Regions from separate parts of the Alteromonas sp. ABV2_168 genome, predicted to be linked through region 2. Evidence: predicted binding sites of a transcription regulator. Region 2 holds the regulator's gene; the other holds the start of a gene.
The links. The regulator FliA, encoded in region 2, starts transcription of late flagellar genes. The targets are predictions, from matches to a motif close to CTAAAGNTNNNNNNNNNNNNGCCGATA.

Region 1 (3,571 bases), on a different contig from region 2:
GCATACATCACTTTCAAACTGTCCGGCGCATAGGTTTGCGGATAAGACTCGTATTTGTGCTGTATCGCTTCCTGGCCACTGTTCAACGCCCGCTTAGCTTCAATGAGCTTTCCTTCAATACTGTGAAGCCGGGCTGTGAATATTTGTTCATAGATCACGAAATCGAATTCGTCGTTATGACGGCTGAGGTAATCGTCAAATTTACCCCGCTGCACGGCAAGATGGGCTTCTTGCTGATAGCGGTTACGGGTTTTCTTATCTTCAGCGTTTTCCGCTACTTCCAGAATGCTGCGAATGTAGCTGCACCAGATATCCGCATGCTCTTTCACCGTTTTACGGGACAACAACCAGATTGCCTGCGCACTTTCACTGGCCAGCACAAAATCTTTGTGTTGACGGGCGATATGACAGGCAATGTGATGACGCTCTGTGCAGTAAGGGGAAATTTTGATGGCATGACGTATGGTTTCTGCAGCCCGCTCAGTGTCGTTATTGAGTAACTGGCATTCTGCCACCACGTCATAAGCTTCGGCACTGAAACGGTTACGTTGCAGAACGCTTTGTGCCATAGAAAGGGCCTTGTCCCGCTCATTCATTTTCAACCAGTTTTTAGCCAGTGCCAGTTGCAACCAGGGCACAGGTCTGTCTGTATCAAAATCGCTCAGTACGTTCAGAGCACCGGCGAAATCTTTCTGTTGCCAGCAAATGCCGGTGAGCAGTTGTGCAACCGAACCACGGTAAGGCCGGTTAGTAGCAAGTAATTTTTCCGCCTGCTTTCGGGCAAGGGCAGTATCGCCTTCATGAAGCGCATGATAAACGGGCAGCAGGGCCTGGCGTTTTTTCCAGGCCCGTTCAAGACGGGTTTTCAGCTGGTTTTGGGAAAAGGGTTTTATCAGGTAGTCGTCAGGTCCGCGATCAATAGAGCCCAGTACGAAGGGACGGGTGCTGTCAGCACTGATCAACATCACAATGGCTGAGGGTTTTGCCAGTTTCTGACTACGCAGCTCTTCGATAAATTCAAAACCGTTCTTTTTGTCAGAGCCCAGATGAAGGTCGCTGATGATGATATCAAACTTGCGTTTCCGGCACAGGGATAACGCCTGCTCTGCGGAGGATTTCGTGACAACTTCGGTTGCACCCATAGAATGCAGCAGACCCCGCAAAACCAGCAGAAAAGGGCGCTGATCTTCTATAATCAGTACACGTTTATCTGCGTAATTCATCTACCTGTTACCCTGAAATCAGACTTTAGTATAATGATCGGACCATTACGCCTAAAGTTCAAGTATGTAAATTTGTACGGATCTGTCTTTAGTTATCCCGGTCAATGCCGATAAGCACAGTATGAGTACCCCTGATTTACCCTTTGACTCTGGCCGGCTACCGGCACTGATCCCTGATCGTGAATGGAACGGGGAGCTTGCCCGCGCGGCAGGTAAAGGCGCGCAGTTCTCCCTGTTCCTTGCCATGCATTGTCAGCCCGGTGCTGAGCACTTTTCACTGTTACCTGCAGAGGCAGACGAGGTTACCGGCGATCCTTATTTTCCCGACCGTCTGAATCACTACAAACGGCCACCGCTTAAACCCTCTGATGCAGACTATCTGGCGCTCAATACCACGGCAAAGATGGCGAATTCCGGCTCAGCGGCGGCCTTTTCATTATGGCAGTCTATGCATCCTGATCCGTTAAGTGCCCATGACAATGCCACGCTCATTCCTCCCGAAGTTAAGGAAAATTGCAGTCTGGCAACCCGTATGCGGTTGCAGCATATTTCCCGCGCGCCGGAACCTGTAGACGAAACTATGCTGGATGAGGTGATAAGCGGTTCTTCCTCATTGCTTATTGCCTGAAGAAGCGCTTATTTTCGTTACATCCAGAGCTGATTTGGAAAATCGCACACGTTCTGGTATATTTCGCGCCGCAATTTGCACTGGTCTTACGCTCCAATCAGCAAAGGTAAATATAAAATGACTCAATATATCGTTTGCGCGATGTACAAATTCGTTGCGCTTGAAAACTATGAAGCCATGCGCCAGCCGCTCCTCGAAAAGATGGAAGAGCAGGGTATCAAAGGCACATTATTGCTTGCCAGCGAAGGCATCAATGGCACAGTTTCCGGTCCCCGGGAAGGGATTGATAACTTACTCGCTTATCTGAACAGCGACCCGCGAATCAACCCTATCTCTTACAAAGAATCCCTGCATGAAGAGCAGCCGTTCTACCGCACCAAGGTAAAACTGAAAAAAGAGATTGTGACAATGGGTGTGGAAGGTATTGATCCCCGCCATACGGTGGGTACATACGTTAAACCCAAAGACTGGAACGACCTTATCAGTGATCCTGACGTGCTGGTCATTGATACCCGCAACGATTACGAGATTGAAATCGGTACTTTCAAACATGCCGTCGATCCAAAAACAAAGACCTTCCGTGAATTTCCTGACTATGTGAAAGATAACATGGACCCGGAAAAGCATAAGAAGGTGGCCATGTTCTGTACTGGCGGTATCCGCTGTGAAAAGTCCACGGCTTACCTGAAAGAGCAGGGATTTGATGAGGTTTATCACCTGGAAGGCGGTATTCTGCAATATCTGGAAGATGTGCCGGCAGAAGAGTCTTTATGGGAAGGTGACTGCTTTGTATTTGATAACCGTGTTGCGGTAAATCATGATTTACAGAAAAGTCAGTACGATGCCTGTTATGCCTGTCGTTTGCCGATTACTGAAGAAGACAAACAGTCTGATAAGTACGAGCCGGGTGTGAGTTGCCCCCATTGTCACGGTACACACAGTGACGACCAGATTGCCCGCTTCCGCGAGCGTGAAAAACAGGTTCAGCTGGCGAAAGCACGCAGCGAAGAGCACGTGGGTTCTGATGCCAGACTGGCAATGGAAAAACGTCGTCAGGAAAAAGCAGAAGAGCAGCGTCAACGTGCGCTGGCAGCAAAACAGGCACAGGTTAAGTAGACAGCCGGGAAGTTGGGTTGTACACTTTGTTCATAAGTCGTAATTAATCAGGACATTAAGTGAGCACCCAACTTACAGAAGAAAAAATCGCCGAAATCAAAAGTGATTTCAGCTTCTTTGATAAAGACGGTAACGGTCAAATCGATCTGCCTGAATTTATTGAACTGCTGACCGTATTGTCGCCGAAAACGAAAATGAGCCATGTGGAAGAAGGGTTCAAAATTATTGACGACAATGATGACGGCTATATCGATTTTGAAGAATTTCTTGCCTGGTGGCAGGAAGGCTGGTGGGAATATTAATCCTGCATTGTTTTAAAAAAAACGGGCTTATTCAGCCCGTATTTTTGTGTCATTCTTCTTCGTCATCGTCGATGACATCATTGCGTTTTTTCTTCATCACCGGCATGTGACCGGCTTCATCGCCTTTCATTGTATTCACCCGCCTTTTCACCGGAGGCTTCTGACCGGCAGAGCCGGTTTTACTGCGATTGCGCTCATCCTGTCCTCTTGTATTCTTCGGCTTCATCTGCTTTTTACCGCTGAACTTCGCCGGTAACAGTGGATGCGTGGTGCAGTCAACATCATAGCTGACATGATCTTTA
Region 2 (3,571 bases):
ACCTGAAGATATTAAAGTTGCTGATGCAAAATCTCTCGTATCTGCCGCTGCAAAGCTTTATAAAAAGTACGGTTTGAATCATACTAAGCGTAATCATGAAGTTAATTCAGTTCAGGCAGTATGATCGAAGATCAAGCGAGTAGCTTACGAAAGATGAATCAATCACGCCTCATAAAGGTTATTGCCGTTACCGGCGGCAAAGGTGGTGTTGGTAAAACCAACATTACATTAAACACGGCGATTGCTATGGCTAAGCAAGGTAAGCGGGTCATGGTACTCGATGCCGATTTAGGATTAGCGAACGTTGACGTCATGCTGGGTCTGCGTGTTGAGAAGAACCTTTCTCACGTATTATCCGGTGAATGCACACTTGATGATGTTCTGGTAACCGGACCTCACGGTATTAAAATCGCTCCGGCGACTTCAGGTACTCAGGCAATGACTGAGTTATCGCCCACAGAACATGCCGGATTAATCCGTGCTTTCAGTGAGTTGCGGTCGCAGATTGACGTGCTGATTGTAGATACCGCTGCCGGTATTTCCGATATGGTATTGAGTTTCTCCCGTGCCTCGCAGGACATCATGGTCGTGGTTTGTGACGAACCGACTTCTCTGACCGATGCCTACGCATTGATTAAAATTTTAAACCGTGAGCACGGCGTGTTCCGTTTTAAAATTGTGGCAAACATGGTTAGGGACATCCGTGAAGGGCAGGAATTATTCAGCAAGTTATCAAAAGTGACAGGCAGATTCCTGGACGTGGCACTAGAATTGGTGGCAACTGTACCTTTCGACGAAAATATTCGTCGGGCAGTCAGAAAGCAAACCGCTATTGTGGATGCATTTCCCGGTTCTCCTGCGGCCGTCGCGATTAGTCAGTTAGCCACCAAAGCGCTTAACTGGCCGGTACCGGCTCAGCCGGGTGGTCACCTGGAATTTTTCATTGAACAACTGGTGACGAAGCAAGCAGTAGGAAGCCAACGTTGAATAGTAAAGCGGCAGCTTACCAGCAGCAGACCGACAAGTCGCAGCTGGTCGAGCGCCATGCATCCCTTGTAAAACGTATTGCCCATCACCTGATGGCGCGTTTGCCTGCCAGTGTGCTGGTGGATGACCTGATTCAGGCAGGGATGATCGGATTGCTTGAAGCAGCCAGAAATTTCGACGGCTCGAAAGGGGCCAGTTTCGAAACCTTCGCAGGCATCCGTATTCGTGGTGCTATGCTGGATGAAATCCGTAAGGGCGACTGGACACCCCGTTCAGTGCATAAAAATAGCCGTGCTATTACGGAAGCCATAACACAAGTTGAAAGAGAAACTGGCAGAGACGCGCGTGATACAGAAATTGCTGCTAAGCTAAATGTCAGTATTAATGATTATCATCAAATGCTTAACGAGGTGAATGCCGGTAAACTTGTCGGTATTGAAGACCTGGGTGTGTCAGAAGATGTAATCAGCACAGAACAGAATAAAGGTAATGATTCACCCCTCGAAGATTTAATGCAGGGGGCGTTTCAAAAGGCGTTGGCGCATGCCATCACAACATTACCTGAACGGGAAGCAATTGTACTGTCCCTGTACTATGATGAAGAACTGAATTTACGTGAAATCGGTGAAGTTCTTGAAGTCAGTGAGTCAAGGGTCAGCCAGATTCATAGCCAGGCCATGTTAAAACTAAAAGCCCGAATGCAATCATGGCAGGCAGAAGAATAAAACATACTAATATTAATAACGATTGATAATCCTCACCGGAGGCTATTTTGGACAAGAGTATGAAAATTCTTGTAGTAGACGACTTCTCTACTATGAGACGAATCATAAAGAACCTGCTTAAAGATCTTGGATTTTCCAATATTCAGGAAGCTGACGATGGAAGTACGGCCCTCCCCATGCTCCAGCAAGGCGACTTTGAATTTGTCGTGACCGACTGGAACATGCCAGGTATGCAGGGTATCGACCTGTTACGCGCTATTCGTGCAGACGACAAACTCAAGCACTTGCCAGTATTGATGGTGACAGCTGAAGCGAAAAAAGAGCAAATCGTTGCTGCAGCACAGGCAGGTGTAAACGGATATGTTGTGAAGCCTTTCACAGCCGCTACACTTAAGGAAAAACTCGACAAGATTTTTGAGCGTTTAGGTTGATCCAGCCGCTCCCGCCAGAGAAGAGGATTACTGGATGTCTCCTACTAAAAAAGTCCCTATTTCGCTCGAAGAAGCAAAACAGCTGGTAGCATATCTTGAGCAGGGCGATGACGATTCCGCCAACGCCCTGCTTGAAGCTGTATCTGCCAAAGAGTCTGTCGAACTTTTTGCTGAAGTTGGCAAACTAACCCGTCAACTTCATGACGCCCTCAACACCTTCCAGTTAGACGAGCGAATTGCTGGTCTGGCTAATGATGATATTCCTGATGCGCAAACGCGTCTCACCTACGTTATTGAAGAAACTGAAAAAGCGGCTAATACTACAATGGACGCTGTAGAGTCCTGTATGCCCATTGCTGAATCTTTATCAGACCGGATCACAACGCTTGAGCCTGAATGGCAAAAGCTTATGACCCGTCAGATTGAGCTCGGTGAATTCAAGAGTTTATGTATGGATATCGACGCCCTGTTTAAGGACATGTCGAAAGATTCTTCTAAACTTAACAGCCTTTTGACCGAAGTATTAATGGCACAGGGTTATCAGGATTTGACAGGCCAGGTTATTCGCAGAGTGATTGACCTGGTGAAAGAAGTCGAAGACAGCCTTGTGAACATGCTGACCGTGTTCGGTGAACGGGATGCACCTGTTAAAGCACAGAGCACCACGAACAAGCCGGACGCTGTTGAAGCGGAAGGGCCAATCATGAACGCTGAGAAGCGGGATGACGTAGTACAAGGCCAGGATGACGTGGATGATCTCCTGTCGAGCCTTGGTTTTTAGGGGAGCGAATGAATGTCGTTTGATGTTGATGAGGATATATTACAGGACTTTCTGGTCGAAGCCGGAGAAATCCTGGAACAATTACAGGAACAGTTAGTTGACCTGGAGAATAATCCGGAAGACGCTGACCTCCTCAACGCGATTTTCCGTGGATATCACACGGTAAAAGGTGGCGCAGGTTTCTTATCTCTGACTGAACTGGTTGAGATTTGTCACGGCGCAGAAAACGTCTTTGACGTAATGCGTAATGGCCAGCGTACACTGACGCCGGAATTAATGGATGTCATTCTGCAAGCGACAGACGTCGTAGTGGAAATGTTTGAGCGGGTAAAAGCCCGTGAACCACTCGAAGCCGCTGATTCAAATCTTGTTGATGTTCTGCATAAGTTGAGCAAGCCAGAAGCCCCCGGCGAAAATATTTTTGGCGGGGAAACGGCAGCACCGGCAGAAGAAGTGCCGGTAGCAGAAGAACCTGAGCTGATAGTTGAAGAGGTACCGGTTGCACCGGAAGCCGCCGCTGTTGCAGAGCCTGCCGGTGATAACAGCATTGAAGATATCAGCGAAGATGAATTTGAAGCATTACTGGACCAGCTGCATGGTTCCGGTGCGCCCGGCAGACCGTCAGTAGATGCACCTTCTAAGCCAGC

Region 1: ACXAH4_RS18045 (VC2046/SO_2500 family protein) is a predicted target of FliA. The motif match lies at 1,310-1,336, and genes of this name have one in related genera.

Annotation. Positions count from the first base shown of each region.
Region 1 is NZ_JBSWYQ010000013.1:130,056-133,626, forward strand. It holds gene ACXAH4_RS18040 (response regulator) at 1-1,223, opposite strand, end outside; gene ACXAH4_RS18045 (VC2046/SO_2500 family protein) at 1,345-1,851, shown strand; gene trhO (oxygen-dependent tRNA uridine(34) hydroxylase TrhO) at 1,969-2,967, shown strand; gene ACXAH4_RS18055 (EF-hand domain-containing protein) at 3,027-3,269, shown strand; gene ACXAH4_RS18060 (DEAD/DEAH box helicase) at 3,319-3,571, opposite strand, start outside.
Region 2 is NZ_JBSWYQ010000015.1:50,470-54,040, reverse strand. It holds gene flhF (flagellar biosynthesis protein FlhF) at 1-124, shown strand, start outside; gene ACXAH4_RS19045 (MinD/ParA family protein) at 121-987, shown strand; gene ACXAH4_RS19040 (RNA polymerase sigma factor FliA) at 984-1,712, shown strand; gene cheY (chemotaxis response regulator CheY) at 1,760-2,143, shown strand; gene ACXAH4_RS19030 (protein phosphatase CheZ) at 2,178-2,924, shown strand; gene ACXAH4_RS19025 (chemotaxis protein CheA) at 2,937-3,571, shown strand, end outside.